DNA from 3 places in the Glutamicibacter halophytocola genome. Region 3 is predicted to be linked to each of the others. Evidence: predicted binding sites of a transcription regulator. Region 3 holds the regulator's gene; each other region holds the start of a gene.

Region 1 (5,913 bases), 730 kb from region 3:
GTGGCGTCGATGCAGCCGGTGCCGTCATCCACGGAAATGAAGACCACGCGCTTGCCTCCGCGCATGGGAGGGGTCTGTGTGGCCACGCGTACCCCGGCGACCAGCACTTCGGTTCCGTTGCGCAAATGCAGCAGCTCGGCGGCTTGTGTCACGGGCAAGTGCGCCAGGCGTTGCCGGTAGGAGGAGATCAGGTGCTCGCTGGCGTCCAAGTGCATCAGGTCCAGTTCGGTGCGCACTACTTCGGCTGGATCCAGCTGTACTCCGTTGGCTTTGATGTGTTCGATTTTCCCGAGGTCCAGTGCCAGCTGTCCGGGTCCCGGACGGTATTTGGCCGGAAGGGAGCTATGCGCCATGGATTGGGTATGGGCGATGGTGTCGGCACGGGAGGTTCCTGCAAGCAGGGAATCGAAGACTCCGAGGGCTGCAAGATTCTGGTAGGTGCGGCGCGAGAGTCCTGCGCGGGCTCGGACATCGGCCAGGTGCTCATAAGGTTGGCCGGCAACCAGGCGTTCGACTTCGCGTTCGCTCATCTGGTGGATATCGCGGAAGGCCAGGCGGATTCCATAGCGTCCTGGGCGCAGCGAGCTGGGTGCGCGGGGCACCACTGGGAGCTTCGAAGGAGCAGATTCGAAAACTCGTTCGACTCGATAGTGCCCCGTGGAGCGGTTGATATCCAGCGGGAGGATGGGAACGCCCATTCTGCGCGCCTCGGAGACCAGCAGCCGCTTGGGATACATGCCCGGGTCGTGTTCCCAGATCCCGGCGAGGAAGGCCTCGGGGTGATGGGCTTTGAGCCAGGCCGAGTGGTAGGTGGGTACGGCAAAGGCGGCCCCGTGGGCCTTGCAGAATCCGAAGGATCCAAAGCCGGATAATACTTCCCAGACATTATCGATCACTTCGGGGGTGAAGCCGTTCTTCACCGCCTCGGTGCGCACATAGCGTTCCACTGCTGGTTCCTTCTCCGGGTTGCCCAGCAGCCGACGGTAGACATCGGCCATCCCCAGCCCGCAACCGGTGAGCACATCGAGCATGCGCAGCACCTGTTCGTGGAAGACGGTGACCCCGTGGGTTTCGGCGAGCGCGGGAATCAGCTTCGGGTGCAGGTATTGGGCCGGGGCGAATCCGTGGCGGTGTTCCAGGTAGGGCTTGACCATATTCGATTGCATGGGACCCGGGCGGAACAGGGAGATGTCAATGATCAGGTCGTTGAATTCGCGGGGCGCGAGCTTGCCGACCAGTTCGCGCTGCCCCGGGGATTCGATCTGGAAGCAGCCCAGCGTATGGGTGGAGCGGATCAATTCGAAGGTGGGTTCGTCATCCAGCGGCACCCTGGCCAGGTCGATCACTCCGGTGGCGTCGATGTAGCTGTCGTCGGCATGCCCGCCGGCGCGAGCTGCCTGCTCTTTGCTCGGGTGCAGGCGGGCGATCTCCTCGAGCGTGTAGGCGATGGCTGATTGCATGCGCACCCCGAGCACGTCGAGCTTGATCAAGCCCATCAGGTCCATGTCGTGCTTGTCGAATTGGCTCATCTGCAGCCCGATGCCCGAGGGCTGGACCGGGGTGCGGTCCAGCAGGCTCGCGTCGGAGAGGATCACCCCGCAGGGATGCATGGAGATATGCCGGGGCAGCCGGTCCAGGCGCTCGGTGGCGTCGATGAGGATATCGAGCTGGGTGTCATCGGTGATGCGCTCGGCCAAGGCGGCCAGTTCGGGCTTCTCGGTGAGCGCTTCGCGGAAAGAGGATGCGGAGAAGCGCCAGAGCTGCTTGGCGATTTCGTCAATCTGCTCTTGTTCGATGCCCAGTGCGGATCCGGCATCGCGCACTGCGCCGCGAGCCCGGTAGGCGTTCTGCATGCTCATCAGGCTCACGCGCTCCTCTCCGTAGGTGGAGAAGATCTTGCGGTAGATCTCGTGGCGGCGCGCGGATTCCACGTCGATGTCGATATCGGGCAGGGTGGTTCGGGTATCCGAAAGGAAGCGCTCGAACACCAGGTCATGGGCTAGCGGGTTCACCTGGCTGATGCCCAGCAGGTAGTTCACCAGCGAGGAGGCGCCCGAACCGCGGGCCGCAACACGCACCCCCATGTCAGTGATCAACTTGACGGTTTCGGCAACGGTCAGGAAGTATCCGGCGAAGTCCAGCCGGTCGATCACCCCCAGCTCGAGGTCCAGCTGCTTCTCGATCAGGTTCCGGTCGGTGTCAGGCAGCAGGCGCGGGACCGCTGCGAAGACGCGTTCGGTTAGTTCCTGCTGGGCTGGGCGATAGAGTCCGATGATTTTTGCCTCGGGGATCACCGGCTTCTTCCACCCGAGGTCTGCGACGGGATCCAGTGCCGCCCACGCGGCAAGCTGTTCGGTATCGCGCAGCATCTGATGGGCCCAGATCCGCTCGGTGGCGTTGCCGATTTCGGTGGCAAGCTGCTGCATCTGCTGCGGGGTTTTCAGCCAGCCCTGCCCATTGGGCTGGCAGGAATCCAGGTTTTTCAAGCTGTGCAGGGTGCGTGCGGAGTCAATGATATCTGCGGTGACCGCCCCGTCGGGGTCCACATAGCGCACGGCATTGGTGAGCACGGACTTAATCCCCCGCTCTTGGGCGTAGCGCAGCAAGCGGGCGGCTTCGCCGAGGCTGTAGCGTGAACCATGCGCAGAGAGGTAGGTGGTGATTTCCACTCGCAGCATCTTCCCCACCCGCTTTTTCCAGTCGGCCATGAGGGTGCGCGCCTGGGCGTATTTTCCCTTGAGGATTGCCCTGGCTACATCGGACTCGCCACCGATCAGGATCATCAGGTTGCCTTCGCGGCCCAGTTCCCCAACCTGACTGGTGCTCAGTCCCGGAACGCCGTGCGCGGTGCTGTGCGCGAGGGTAATCGTTCGGCATAACGCTGCGTAGCCAGCTCCTGCGCAACCGCCGCGAGCTAGCACGGTGATTCTTGCGAGGGTTTCGCCGGCAGAGTCGAGCACCGCGAGGTTGGCACCGAGGATGGGCGCCAGACCTTCTGCTATGCAGGCGGCGACGTGCTTGACTGCTCCATATAGCCCGTCCCGGTCAGTGAGTGCCAGCATCTGCGCACCGTGGGCTTTGGCCGCTTGGGCCAAGGCGCGCGGGTGCGACACCCCGTAGTGGGCGCTATAGGAAGAACTGACGTTCAAATGGGTGAAGCTCATTGCGGTCCTTCGAATATATGTTCCCCTGGCTGCGGACTAGGCGCTGCGGGCCAGGGACTCATGCACACGCACCAGTCGCCAGCGTTCGGTTTGCGCGTCAAAACTGACGTCAACGCTGTGCACCTGCTGGGGTCCGCGCACCGCAACCAGTTGCAGTCGCCACATCTCATAGTCGGCGATTCCTGCGCCGATTCCGCGAGGAATCCGCAGGTTTTCGTCCCACCATTTGCGGCGCTCGAACCAGCGTTGAGGCTCGGCAGCCAGGCGGTAGTCCTGCCCCTGCCAGCTCACGCGCAACGGCATTCCATTCGCTGCGCGGGCAACCTCGATTGACTCGGTGAACATCCCCACGTGTGCACTCCTTACTTGGTAGAACCATCCTATTCGAACACGTGTTCGAATGACAGTTACACTAGTCAGGCGCACCGACAGTTTGGGTTAGCCGGGCACCGCTTCGCGAAAAGCTGTACTGAGCGCAAAGGGAGTTCCGTTGACCTCGAAGCTGGTCGCAATTCCCATCGCCAGGCCAATGGGCCTAAGGCACTGGCAACCATAAAAGACCACCATTGCCTCTAGTACCTTCCGGCCCTGGGACCGCCGCGAGGCATTCCGCATCAAGCAAAATAGCCAATCCAGTTCCTCGAATCACCAAATGGAAGTGGTTCTGGGAGCAAGCCGGAGCTAGCGAGGTGGCACTCGAACTCGCCTGGGTGATTGCAGGCAAGAATGCTTCAAAACCCGTCGGTTGCGAGCAGCCGAAAGAGACAAACCATGGAGAAAAGATACCTGCGGGCGGGAAAGCCAGATGAGTCCAATGGCTTAGGTGCTACCGGATCGAGCAAACGAAGGCCTGATACTCATCGCCGCGAGCTTGATAGTATGCGGTAAGCTAACCCAGCCGCAGAAGATCCAGCAACCATAAAACGGTTATTTTGTGTGTACCCATAAAAATGTTTACGTGTTGTCGTTAGGATTGAACTATGGAGACTTTCAAACGCCAAAATTATGTAGATTACTTGGTGAATGAATATGGTTACGAAGCTCGCATAACACCTTGGGGGATCTACATTGAATACCCAAATTTTGACGACAACGGGCTCGCGATCATCAAATGGAGGGTCACAGAAAAAGATCTTGCCAGCTTGAACGGGATTAAAATGCCGCGAGGTTTTACTGGTGGCGAGCAATACGCATTCTCACAATTGATAACAGCACTTCATACTTTCACTGGTTCACGAGGAACCATGTACGGAGCAAGCATGAGAATAGAGACAGAAGACTAAGAATGGCTATGGCGCAAATACGCCATAGCCATTCTTGTAGTCAGTGATCCATTGAAATCTTATTATTTACCGCAGGCTCGGCTCACGCTATCTGGATGAGATGTGATGATACGAGAATTTGTGGTCGAGACTGCCGTTGTGACACCGACTCTTTTGAAGATGCGGTCACGGGAATCTCGCAGTTCATAAACTCCACCGTAGCGGACGGTTTTATTGCTGCTCTGATATTTCTTCAGGCATGGCCAGTTTAATGCTTCATTGGTTGCCCAATCGGCAAATTCCCTCCAGTTTACCCCCAAATACACGGCCTGGTTGTTCCAATCATTCATGTGGCCAGCTTTAATATGCCGATAGCCCCAACCTACATTGTCGCCATTGATGACTTTGTTTGTACCGCAACGCAGATAGGCTGTACGCCCTGAGACTCCTTTGACCGCTTGCCGGTTGAAAGTCCTGACGAGTTTTTCGTTCTTATCGAAAACGCCACATGGTGACCAATACGCTGCGGGTTGCCCAACCCCTAGCTTTTGTGCAACGTTTTCAAAATAGAATCGTTCTCCACTTTTTCCTACTGCGTAGGCTGGAGTGGTCTGTGTTTCTACAAAATTTTCTGTCTCCGTCTGCGCCGCATTAGCAGGCGCGCTCACCAGTGAGCTGCCTAGTAGTAATACACCGAGAATAAGCGAAGTAGACTTTTTCAAAGAATTCCTCAATCTGTCTACTGATCGTCTTGATGAGTAGTATCTCTAAATATATCTTGAGTGAAAATAATTGAACTACCTGTGTCGGGATGTTAAATACATTTTTTAAACCCTTGGATTGGTGGAGTTGTTGATCGCACGAGTGTGTTGTGCGATCAACTGTAGAAGATGAAAGTAATAGAAGACTTTCGAGAATGCCAGTGGGCTGCTAGAGAACTGAGATTCCTGGTTAGAGGCCTTTTCAATATCGGTCGTTTTCGGTTCTAGAATTCAGTTTCGTTTAGCCATTGCACGAACAGCATCATTCGTTCTGATTCTGGAGGCCTGGCAGTCGATGCAATTAGTACTCGCGCCAGGTCAGCAGAACAATCACAACATCAAAGACTGTGAGAGCCAGTAACACCCAGCTAAAGTTAACGATCAGTTCATAGGTCTGATAGAGGATGAACGCTATTAGGAAGCCGATAAGCCAGGGGTAGGCCCATAACCGGTTTTTGAGCACGGCCCACACAAGCACCACTTTTACCAGCCCATGAATCAGCAAATAAAAGGCGGCAAATAGTGTCGCTGAAACATCCAGTCGTTCAGACAAGTTGACCAATGATCGAGCGATGAAGTCCTGGGGATCTTCGCTGAGCTCGTGTTGGGTTAGGACGCTAATCCATGATGCAATCTTGGCGGGTCCAGTGAATAAAAGCGCCGTTCCGCTGATCAGCTCTGCCAAGCCATTGAGTCCTTTAAGGATTAGGCCCACATAAAAGGTGC
Region 2 (5,913 bases), 910 kb from region 3:
GGAAGTTCATCTCGATCTTGAGCGTTCCATCGCCAGAGCACGCCTCGCAACGTCCGCCCTTGACATTGAACGAGAATCGACCCGGCTGGTAGCCGCGCAGCTTGGCTTCGTTGGTCTCGGCAAAGAGCTTGCGAATGTGGTCGAAAACTCCCGTGTACGTAGCAGGATTGGACCGCGGAGTGCGGCCAATCGGCGACTGGTCCACGTGTACGACTTTGTCCAGGTGCTCAAGGCCGAGCACCCGGGTATGCCGTCCCGGTACTTGCTTGGCGCCATTGAGCTTATTGGCCAGCACCTTGTACAGGATGTCGTTGACCAAAGTGGATTTGCCCGAACCCGACACGCCAGTCACTGCGGTAAGCAAGCCCAGCGGGAATTCCACGGAAACATCCTGCAGGTTGTTTTCGCTGGCGCCGACTACCTTGAGCTTGCGGTCCTTATCAACCTTGCGGCGCTTCGCTGGGACATCAATCTTCTTGCGCCCCGAGAGGTAGTCTCCGGTCAGCGACTTGGTGTTGGCCTTCAATCCTTCGACCGAGCCCGAGTGCACTACTTCGCCACCGTGCTCACCGGCACCTGGCCCAATATCCACGATCCAGTCGGCTTCGGCGATGGTGTCTTCGTCGTGTTCAACAACGATGAGCGTATTGCCCAAGGAGCGCAGATGCAGCAAGGTGTCGATCAAGCGGCGGTTGTCGCGCTGATGCAACCCGATAGATGGTTCGTCAAGGACATACAGGACACCGACCAGACCGGAACCGATCTGAGTTGCCAAGCGAATGCGCTGAGCCTCGCCACCGGACAGGGTGCCGGCAGCGCGCTCCAGGGTGAGGTATTCCAGGCCCACATCCAAGAGGAACTTCATGCGGGCGTCAATTTCCTTCAGCACCTGGGCTGCGATCTTCGCCTCGCGGGACGATAGCTCAATGGTCGACAGGAAGTTGGCGGCACTGCGCAAATCCATAGCCGACACTTCAGCGATGGAACGCCCGCCGATCAGGACCGACAGCGACGCAGGATTCAGGCGCGCTCCGCCACACGTCGGGCAAGGAATCTGTCGCATGTACTGTTCGTAGCGATCACGGGCATGATCGGACTCTGTTTCTTCATGCTTGCGGTGAACGTAGGAGATGACCCCTTCGAAACCGGTGGAGTACTTGCGCTCACGGCCAAAGCGGTTCTTGTACTGGACCACAACCTTGTGGTCTTTGCCGTTAAGGATCGCTTCGCGGGCCTTGGCAGACAGGTCCTTCCACTGGGTCTCCATGGTGAAGCCGAGCTCGTGGCCCAGGCCTTCGATCAGGCGATTCCAGTATTCAGTGGTTGCCTTGCCCAACGACCATGGGGCGATTGCGCCGTCTGCTAGGGCCACTTCTGGATCGGGCACGATCAGGTGCTCGTCAACTTCCAGCTTGGTGCCGATGCCCGAGCATGCCGAGCACGCGCCGAAAGGATTGTTGAAGGAGAATGTGCGTGGCTCGATTTCATCGATGGCCAGTGGATGCTCATTAGGGCAAGCCAGGTTTTCCGAGAATGCCCGAACTCGTTTCGGGTCATCTTCGGCAAGGTCGACAAAGTCGGCCAGCACGCGGCCGTCGGCGATCCCCAGCGCGGTTTCAATCGAATCGGTCAGGCGTTGGCGTGCATCTTCCTTGATGGCCAAGCGGTCAACGACGACCTCAATGGTGTGCTTCACCTGCTTGGCCAATTTCGGCGGATCATTCAACTGAATGGTGGTGCCATCAACGCGGGCGCGCGAGAATCCCTTCGAGGACAGCTCGGCGAAGAGGTCGACGAACTCGCCCTTTCGTGCGCGAACCACGGGGGCAAGAATCTGGAAGCGAGTCTTTTCGGGCAGCTCCATGAGCTGGTCCACGATTTGCTGTGGAGTCTGCTTGGAGATCGGCTCATGGCAAATGGGGCAATGCGGGCGTCCGACACGAGCCCACAACAGACGCATGTAGTCGTAGACCTCGGTGATCGTGCCTACTGTTGACCGGGGATTCCGGCTGGTGGACTTTTGGTCAATCGACACCGCCGGAGACAAACCCTCAATGAAGTCAACATCTGGCTTGTCTACCTGCCCGAGGAACATGCGGGCGTACGCAGAAAGCGACTCAACGTAACGCCGCTGGCCTTCAGCGAAGATCGTGTCGAATGCCAGGGAGGACTTGCCGGATCCGGAAAGTCCGGTGAAGACGATCATCGCGTCGCGGGGCAGATCGATGTCCACATTTTTCAGGTTGTGCTCACGCGCTCCCTTAACGACCAGGCGAGTGAGATCTGTTTTCTTGCTCTCTGCAGTAATAGCCACGAAGCCATACTAATCGAAAACTGCTTCGAATAAGTGTACGAATGGACCTATCTCACAGAAATTTTTCTCGAGGTGTATTCGCAGTCCCGGCGAGCGCCAATCCGGGGCTAGTTTCCACTGGCATCAATCAAGCGATAGGCCACCATGCCTTGAAGCGTGCTAAGTACAACCAACTCTTTTTCGTCATAGCCGACACGTCCAAATTCCTGAACGGCAGGAATTGAATTAGTAGGTTTCCACGAACCACGCTTGCAGACTCCCTGGGCCTCTTGGAACAAAGTATCGCCTGATGCCTTATGGTCCCACGGTGCTGTTGTGCCCAATGTCGCGGAATAGATGTAATACGGATCTCGGTCAAACCTGCAAATCGTCGTTTCCCCCAGCACCTGTTGCAGCGCGATAGTTCTTCCTTCTTCTTTAGTGACCGCCTGGTCGCCACCAGCAACTGGAAGTAGCGTCATCGCTTTTCTATTTAGAGGAATACCGGCATCCTCAAGTCGTTCATCGTAAGCGTATGGGTCTGACAGTTTGAGCCGCCACTTTCTGGCGCCTGTTTTTATATCGATCCCACTCGCGGTCCATGTGACGTTGGTTGTCTTGGCGTAGATTCGACCGCGTTTTCTCGTCAGCACCTGCGTTCCTGCATCGTAGTGGCACACGACTGCAGTTTTTTCGTCGGCCATGAAACCTTGCCCAGTTAGGTCTCCACACCCATAAGCGATTCCTTGTAGTTGCCAAAGGGTACGTCCGGTTTTTGCGTCCAACGCGACAAGTTTGTTCAGGTCGACCATCCGATATTTGGCCTTTTTCTTTTCAGAATCGATGAAATCATCCTGCGTGAGAGACCCAAAGCCGATCAGGATCTCTTTGTTCTTCCCCACTGAATCCCAATGCCATCCGCCGGTGGAACCATACCCTTTGGCGAAAACTTTTTCGTAGGGTCGTTCCCACAAGAGTTTTTTGCCATGCGAATAGCTCAGGATTTCCTGATCATTCTCGTTCCAATAGGACGTGATGCCTTCGCCGAGGCTCCTGCCACCTTCCCGGATTCCTTTTTCAAGTTCGCGTTCGGGAACGACTTGCCATTGCCTCGAAGCCCAATCGAACTTGAGGTTCACACGTTCGAGCAAGTTCTCGCCACGAGATTTTCGTCCTTCAGTACAGAAGGTGTCGCCACAGACCGACGGTCGATCGCCCCAAAACTCGAAGTTGTTTTTGATCCTGTAAGGCTTGCCCGTGGCGACATTGGTGATTTTCAGCTGGCCATAAGCCCCGGTTTTAGTCCCGAGGTATGCGACATACGTCTTTCCGTTGTACTCGGCGGTAATTATTTCCGGAACGATGCCCTGAGCATCGGCCGCCCCAAGCGCTTCATCTTTCCAAAGCTGCTTGCCGTTGTTCAGGTTTCTGGCAATGACTGCCATCTGCGGTCCCTGGCGCCGATAGGCAATGGCTACCTCGCCGAGAACTTTTACGTCAGATACGAGAACTTCATCGCTTTCCCAGGCAACAGTCGCGGACACGGGCACCTGCTATTGTGGCGTCTCTGGGCTTGATTCCGCCTTGTTCGCAGTACAGCTTGGCAGCCCAAGACCGAGAATTAGCGCCCCTGCAGCGATGACCGCGAAACTCGCGTAGTGCGTGCGACCATTCCTATCCGAGTTCATGGTGGATTCCTGCCTCCGGGAACGTTAATTAGTTCCAGAGTCTAAACCGGGATCTCGAGCTTCCAGGAGAGCTATCCACAAATCTTTCAATCACTGATTCGTGGACTCAAATGCCTAGTCGCTTAGCGAGGCAAGGAGCTGAAGGCGGCACGCAGGTACTTTACGGCAGTGGCCTCATCGACTGACCACAGCTGCGCAATCCGGGCCAAATCCGCTGCCGCATCGCTAACTTCTTGTTCGGCTCGGTTCTCTGCAGCCTGTACTACTGTTCCGTGGCGCCCTCGCGTTACAACTGCGCCCTGCAGCTCAAGTTCTTTGTAAACCTTGGCGACAGTATTTACTGCCAGGTTCAGTGTGCCCGACAGCGCCCGCACCGAGGGAAGCTTGCTTCCTGGCGCTAATTTGCCTTTGGCGATCGCGGAGAGAATTTGTTCACGGACCTGCTGGTACGGCGCCACGGCGGACTTGGGGTCGATCTTGATGAAACCTAGTTCACTCATGCTTTGTTCCATTCTCCAGGACTATGACTTCTGCTGTCCCGAGCCTATCGCGTTGAGCATATATTCCAACGTAGTGTGATGGTATGAACGAACTATTGCTAGATGATGTGACCATCCGCTGGATTTCGGTTTCCGACATGTCGAACAATGTCTATCTCATTACCAACCGCCGGTCGGGCGAACAGCTGCTCGTTGATGCCGCGGATGATGCAACGGCTATCGCGAGGCTGATCGATGAGGCAAGGAACGACGCGGACCATCCGCGGATTGCAGGAATCGCGACAACGCACCAGCACTGGGACCACGTTCGCGCCTTGGCAGAGCTTGTCGAGCAAAACCCGGTGACGACCTACGCAGGCGCCGACGATATGGAAGGCATCAAGAAAGAATCAGGCGTCCAGGTCACGAAGGGTTTGAATCATGGCGACCAGCTCAAGCTGGGCGATGTCATCATCGAAGCCATCCACCTGCGCGGGCATACTCCCGGTTCCATCGGCTATGCGCTGGTGGACTCCTCCGGTCAGCCAGTGGTCCTCAGCGGCGACAGCTTGTTCCCCGGTGGCGTGGGAAACACCTGGAAAGATCCGCAGCGCTTCCTTTCATTGATCACTGACGTATCGGAACGAATCTTCGACCGCTTCCCGGATGAAACCAAAGTGCTGCCGGGACATGGCGACTCGACCACTCTGGGAGCCGAGCGCCCGCATCTGGACGAGTGGCGTGAACGCGGCTGGTAGCCCTCGGCTAAGGGCATGCGGCCACACCGCATCCCGGCCCGTATAATCACCACTAGTGAATTCTAGTTCTCCTCGACGCTATGCCATCCGGCCTTCTCGGCCAGCCATCTTCATTGCGGCCCTGGCACTGATTGCGGTCGTGTCCTACCCGTTGCGCGATGTCCTGTATCTGGGCCTTTCAGGATCCGTGAGGGACTCCGCGGTGTTGTCCGCAGCGGCTGTCTTCTGCTCGGAAACCCTGCTCAAGTTCTTGATGCTCGGAGCCATCCTGCTCACGGTGGCTATCTGGTTCCGGGACCGCAACACCTTCTGGCGTCTGATCTGCGGTGCCCTCGGGGCGGTGCTGGCCTACGCACTGAGCGAACTGCTCAAGGCGCTGGTCACCGAAGAACGCCCCTGTCGAACCCTTGAAGCGGTCACGGCAATGGCATGCCCGCAGCCCGGGGATTGGTCCTGGCCCTCGAACCATTCGGTGGTGGCAGCGGCCATCGCCACAACCTGCTTGCTGGTTCGACCCGCGTTGGCCGCCGTGGCCATTCCTGCTGCCCTGCTGGTTGCCCTGGCCCGCGTGGGCGTGGGAGCGCACTATGTCCACGATGTATTCTCCGGCCTGGCGCTCGGCGCGCTGATCGTGCTGGCCTGCATCCATTTGCTGCCCGGGCTGCCGCGCAGAGTCCGTCCTTCGGCTGTTCGCT
Region 3 (5,913 bases):
ACCGTTCTCCACTGCGGCCACAAATGGCGTTCCGTGCGTGCTCCAGGTAACTTGAGGCGGAGTCATTGCAGGTTGCGTAACGTCGAATTCCCACTTCTGCACTGCGTATGAGTGCACGAAGTAGAAACGCTCGTTCTCGACGCCGGCAAAGAGCTTGGTGCTAGCTGGTGGCTGCACGGTATTCCAGCCCATGTGCGGAATGACATCGGATTTGAGCCGTTCGACGGTGCCGGGCCATTCGCCGATACCGGCCGTTTGGACTCCGTGCTCAACGCCTTCCTCGAAGAAGACCTGGTGGCCGACGCAAATCCCCAATACGGGTTGTCCTCCGGCGATGCGGCGGCCGATCCAGCGCAGGGCACCAATATTCGTCAGCTGTTCCATCACGGACGCGTAGGCGCCAACGCCAGGAACAACCAGCCCGTCAGCGCTCATGACCTTTTCGGGATCTGCGGTCAGCTCCACGTGAGCACCCGCGGCTTCCAGCGCCCGGACAGCCGAACGGACGTTGCCCGAACCGTAGTCGAGAACAACTACATTCTTCTTTTCCACTTACAGTGCACCCTTCGTGGATGGAATCTTGTCACCCATGCGTTCGTCGAATTCAACGGCTTCGCGCAGAGCTCGTGCAAAGGACTTGAACTGGGCTTCGACAATATGGTGTGGATCGCGGCCCGAGAGCACCTCGATATGTGCACAAATCTGGGCGTGGAAGGTGATCGCTTCAAAAACGTGGCGGGTCATGGAACCGGTGAAGTGCCCACCGATGAGGTGGTATTCCTGCCCCGCCGGCTCGCCGGAGTGGACGAGGTAGGGGCGTCCGGATACATCCACCACTGAACGCGAAAGCGCTTCATCCAATGGAGCATATGCGGTGCCGAAGCGCCGGATGCCGGCCTTGTTGCCCAGGGCAACGCGCAGCACTTCGCCGATGGTGATGGCGGTGTCCTCCACGGTATGGTGCACGTCGATGTGGGTATCGCCCGTTGACCGAACGGTCAAGTCAATGAGCGAGTGCTTGGACAGCGCGGTGAGCATGTGGTCGTAGAACGGCACGGACGTGCTGATCTCCGACACACCAGTTCCATCGAGATCCAGTTCTACGAATACGGACGATTCGCTGGTGACGCGTTCCATGCGGGCGCGACGTGCGCCAATCAATTCGGCAGCCATGTCTTCCTTCGCTTGTTCTTGATTACTTTTCCGCGCCGAGCAGCTCGGATAGACGATCCAAGAACGCAGTAGTTTCTGATTCGGTTCCGGCGGTTACTCGCAGAGTGCCCGGGATCCCATTGTCGCGGACGATAATGCCTGCTTCCAACAATCCTTCCCACACCGCGTGGGGGTTCTCCAGCCCGCCGAAAAAGACGAAGTTGGAGTCGGAGACGGAAGGCTTAAGCCCAAGCTCTTTCAAGCGGGCAACAATTCGATCTCGTTGCGTTTTGATGTCTTCCACCTGGGCTAACAACAAATCGATATTCTTCAGCGCCGCTACGGCAGTTGCCTGCGTGACGGCCGAGAGGTGGTATGGCAGCCGCACCAAGCGAATGGCATCGGTGACTTCAGGCGCCGCTGCGAGGTACCCGACGCGGGCACCGGCAAGGCCAAAGGCCTTTGACATGGTGCGCGTGACGATGAGCCGCTGGCGGCCTTCAAGCAAGGTGAGCGCCGATTTGGTGCTGGACAAGGAAAACTCGGCGTAGGCTTCGTCAACAATGACCATGCCATTGTGCTCGCTCATTGCGTCATATACGGCTGTGATCACGTCCAGGCCAAGCGCCGTGCCCGTGGGGTTGTTAGGAGAGCACAGGAAGACAATGTTCGGTTGGTGCCTGAGAACTTGTTCTGCCGCGGATTCTGCGGAGAGAGTGAAATCCTCGGCGCGCGTACCGGCGATATATGTTGTATCGGTCCCGCTAGCTAGGAGGGGGTACATCGAGTATGTTGGTCCGAAACTCATGACGCTTCGTCCTGGCCCGCCAAATGCCTGCAGGATTTGCTGGAGGATTTCGTTCGAGCCGTTTGCCGCCCAGATGTTCCCTGCGGTCAGGGAGTGGCCGAGATAGTCAGCCAGCAGTTCACGGAGTTCGGTGAATTCACGATCCGGGTATCTGTTGAGGCTGGTTGCTGCTTTTGCGACCTCTTGCGCAATGGCATCCACGACAGTTGGCGGAAGCGGATGAGTGTTCTCGTTGACATTCAGCTGAATGGGCACGTCGATTTGTGGTGCGCCATATGGGGATAGCCCGCGGAGATTCTCACGCAAGGGCAGCTGACTCAAAAGTTCACTGCGGTCATTCACGCAATAAGTCTACGTGCGTACCGGCTTGGCGGGTGAATCCGCTACGAGTCAAGGTAACAATCCCCTGCCTCGATCGATGCTCTAACCAGCGAGCACAGGGATCGACAGCGAGTCGCCAACGTGGATCTCGCTTCCCTGGAGGGAGTTGAGTTCCGAAATGTGGCTGACAGCAGAAGTGACGTCGTAGCCCTGGGCGTACTCCTTGGCCAAGCTCCACACGGTGTCGCCCGGGATAACGGTGACGTCCACAGTTTCGACGCCCGTTGGGAGTTCAGATGATGCCCTTGCATCTGAAGCGAACATCGAGAAGAAGAACGCTGCAGCTACGGTTAGCGCAAAAACTGGAATGCCCACCAAAACAGCCCAGCCGCGGCGGTTGATCCGGATCTTCAATGGGCTCTGGGTTTGATTTGAGTCAAGTGCGAGGGTTGCCATGACCTTATCTCCTCAAGATTGTGTAGCGATGCGAAGTTATATTCGATATGTAGATTTCGAAGACTTGTTCGAAACTAGTACATCTGTTCTAACAGAGCTTCGTCCGACTTGTCCAGAAGTTTTCGAACAAATCTTTGAAAGAAGCTCGCTTATCCACTAAGATTTCGAAGTAGACGAGCAATGAAAACATCACACCATCTGGCTCCGACAGTTTGGACTGCCGAACTTTCGACAGATAGCTAGGGAAGGCAAAATCTCATGTCAGCTTCACAACGCACTCCCCGATCGAATGCACGCTCGTTGACGATTCGCCAAAAGAAGATCCTGGAAACGATCCAGCGTGCCATCGGCAAGAACGGCTATCCACCATCCATGCGTGAGATTGGCGACTCGGTAGGGCTCAAGAGCCTTTCGAGCGTCACCCACCAATTGAGCCAGCTAGAAAAGCTCGGGTACATTCGTCGAGATCCACGCCGTCCGCGCGCCATGGAGATTTTGTTGCCACTGCAGTTGGCGGACGATGCTGAGAACTCAACGGCGTCGGAGGCTGCAGAGAGCAAGGCTGCCGAAGACGCGATGGTCATCGAGCTCAGCACGTCAGCCGATACGACCATGGTTCCATTGGTCGGCCGGATCGCTGCTGGTGGGCCGATCCTTGCTGATCAGTCTGTCGAAGATGTTTTCTCGTTGCCTCGCCAGCTGGTCGGACACGGCGAATTATTCATGCTCAAAGTCTCTGGCGATTCCATGGTTGATGCCGCTATCTGTGATGGTGACTGGGTAGTCGTCCGCCGTCAGCAGAATGCTGAAAACGGCGATATCGTCGCTGCATTGCTGGACGAAGAAGCCACTGTCAAAACCTTCCGGCAGCGCGATGGGCATACATGGCTGCTGCCCCAGAACTCACGCTACGAACCGATCTTGGGCGACGCGGCCAAGATCATGGGCCGTGTTGTTTCTGTGATGCGTTCGCTCTAATCGCATCTGGCATGAGGGGTGTTGGTGCGCAAGCATCGACACCCCTCAGTCGATTGCTCCCTGCGATTTCGGTTTCGATTCTCACCGTTGTGCTGCGCTGAAGATCATCCAACGCTGAACTGCCGCTGAGAGCCGTCGTGGTTCTTCGTTGACCAATCGGCTAGCTGTCGACGTCACCAAATCGCGTGCGATGCCCCGAACCTCCAGATCCATGCGCTCATCGTTTGCGCAGAGGGCCAGGTATCGGCAGAGAATCCCGGCAAATAGGTTGCCATCGCCTCCTCCATCAAGCAGCAGGGATCCGGCCTCGTCGGCCAGATGCCGGCGTGTGGCATGAACAAGTGCAGCAGCATGCTCCAGATCAGCTGCGGTACCTAATTCCAGCAGCGCGCCGAGCACCGGTCCCTGGTTATAGGTATAGAGGTGATCTTCCAGTTTTTGGCCTGCTGAAGTGAGTCTGAGCCCATCAAGATATAAACCGTGCTGGTCGCTGAAGATGTTGGAATGCATCCAGTCAAGCAGCTTCCTGGCTTGTTCGCGATCACCGATGCGTGCGAAAAAGAGTGCGGCAGGAGCGTTGGCAGGGGCATTCTTGAAATCGCGTTTCCTCGACCAGTACAAGCCGCCATCGAAGACTTCGTCGATGCCGCTTTCCAATTGCTTGCGCAAAGTCGTTATTGCTCGTTTTGCACCGAGATGGCTGTGCCCTTCCAGCTTCCGGGAAAAAGCCAGCAACCTCTGGCTCGCCAGCGCCAGCCATGCCATATCGTCAAAGAAGTAGTTCGGGAAGACTCCGAAATTGCGAATGCGGATTCCTGCCAGCAGGTCTTTGGCACGGTGAAGTTCGCACCGGGCTGCATCACGATCGCCAGCTTCCCAATAGCCCAGCCCGTCGTCAAGGATCGCATCCAGGTAGTGGGCCTGCCACCAGTAGTTCCACTCAGCAAACGGATGAGAAAATCCATTCATATCGCTGAGCATGCTTCCGTCATGCATCCGGTGCTGAAGGCTATAGGGCCGGCCAATCCACGTGCCTGGCAGGCAAAGGAGCCGATGGCCAAATCGCGCATGCGTATCTTCGGCTGCTTCACGCGCCAGTCCCCTCATGGATTTCATCTTGCCTTCCGGATTTTTCCTTCCCTGTGGCACAGACATTAGTGCATTCAACGAGCCCGAGTCACCGGGTCATTGCTTTCAAGCACTGGAAGTTACTTTTCAGCAGGCTTGAGGCGTTCCAGAACTCCAGAAATGACCTTCTTGTCTACTGTGGGCCACATCGGTGGCAGGGTAGCCTTCAGGAAGCTTCCGTAGCGCGCCGTGGCCATGCGCGAGTCCAATATGGCTACAACGCCCCGGTCGTTGACCGATCGGATCAGGCGTCCTGCGCCCTGCGCCAAGCGGATGGCGGCATGCGTAGCCGAAACCTGCATAAAGCCATTGCCACCGTGCTTGGCGACGTCTTCGGTCCGGGCCTTCGAAATCGGGTCGTCGGGGCGTGGGAATGGAATCTTGTCGATGATGACCAGACGGCAGGAATCCCCCGGGACGTCAACTCCCTGCCACAGCGTCATCGTGCCAAAGAGGCAAGTGTCGCGTTCGTCTGCGAACTGTTCGACCAGGGATTTCATGCTGGCCTCGCCCTGGCACAAGATGTCCACGTCCAGCCGCTCGCGCAAGATGCTGGCGGCCTCTTCCGCCGAACGCTTCGAAGTGAACAGCGCCAGTGCGCCACCGCCGGATGCCTTGATGAGATCTTCAATCTCGTCCAGGGTCTCAGCGGCAAGTTGACGGCCAGGTTTTGGCAAATGCCTGGCTACGTACAGGATGCCTTGTTTTGGATAATCAAAAGGGCTTCCCACATCGACGCCAGTCCATGTTGGCGCTCCGTTCCCCATCAAGCCCAGCGAACCGGCCACGGCATCAAATTGCGAACCGATAGCCAACGTTGCACTGGTGAGCACGACCGTGCGGCCATCAAATAGGCCTTCGCGCAGTTTTCCTGCCACCGACAGCGGTGCGACATTCAGCGTTGCCGGTTGGGATTCTTCGGCCTCCACGTAGCCTCGGCCTTCTACGAACTCCCGTGGGCGCGTTGTGTAGAGAACTTCGCGGCGCTCTTCAGATTCGAGCATGCGCAGAGAGTCATCCATAACAGCCTGCAGCTGGGAGCGTGCAGTCTGTCGTCCGCCATCGGCGGG

The links. Region 3 encodes LexA, which represses DNA repair genes until DNA is damaged. Its sites were predicted from a motif close to TCGAACANNTGTTCGA; they were not measured.
Region 1: the regulator LexA is predicted to act here: its motif matches at 3,549-3,564, upstream of AOZ07_RS09140 (DUF6504 family protein).
Region 2: the regulator LexA is predicted to act here: its motif matches at 2,340-2,355, upstream of uvrA (excinuclease ABC subunit UvrA).

What each region holds. Positions count from the first base shown of each region.
Region 1 covers NZ_CP012750.1:1,987,251-1,993,163, forward strand. Annotated here, with positions in the region: gene AOZ07_RS09135 (DNA polymerase III subunit alpha) at 1-3,164, opposite strand, end outside; gene AOZ07_RS09140 (DUF6504 family protein) at 3,201-3,509, opposite strand; gene AOZ07_RS09145 (hypothetical protein) at 4,145-4,447, shown strand; gene AOZ07_RS18790 (hypothetical protein) at 4,510-5,148, opposite strand; gene AOZ07_RS09150 (DUF2127 domain-containing protein) at 5,489-5,913, opposite strand, start outside.
Region 2 covers NZ_CP012750.1:2,161,620-2,167,532, forward strand. Annotated here, with positions in the region: gene uvrA (excinuclease ABC subunit UvrA) at 1-2,314, opposite strand, end outside; gene AOZ07_RS09935 (PQQ-binding-like beta-propeller repeat protein) at 2,422-3,837, opposite strand; gene AOZ07_RS09940 (GntR family transcriptional regulator) at 4,104-4,481, opposite strand; gene AOZ07_RS09945 (MBL fold metallo-hydrolase) at 4,565-5,218, shown strand; gene AOZ07_RS09950 (phosphatase PAP2 family protein) at 5,274-5,913, shown strand, end outside.
Region 3 covers NZ_CP012750.1:1,253,255-1,259,167, reverse strand. Annotated here, with positions in the region: gene hisH (imidazole glycerol phosphate synthase subunit HisH) at 1-552, opposite strand, end outside; gene hisB (imidazoleglycerol-phosphate dehydratase HisB) at 553-1,173, opposite strand; gene AOZ07_RS05895 (histidinol-phosphate transaminase) at 1,196-2,302, opposite strand; gene AOZ07_RS05890 (LysM peptidoglycan-binding domain-containing protein) at 2,384-2,737, opposite strand; gene lexA (transcriptional repressor LexA) at 2,996-3,715, shown strand; gene AOZ07_RS05880 (glycoside hydrolase family 76 protein) at 3,797-4,684, opposite strand; gene AOZ07_RS05875 (ATP-dependent DNA helicase) at 4,924-5,913, opposite strand, start outside.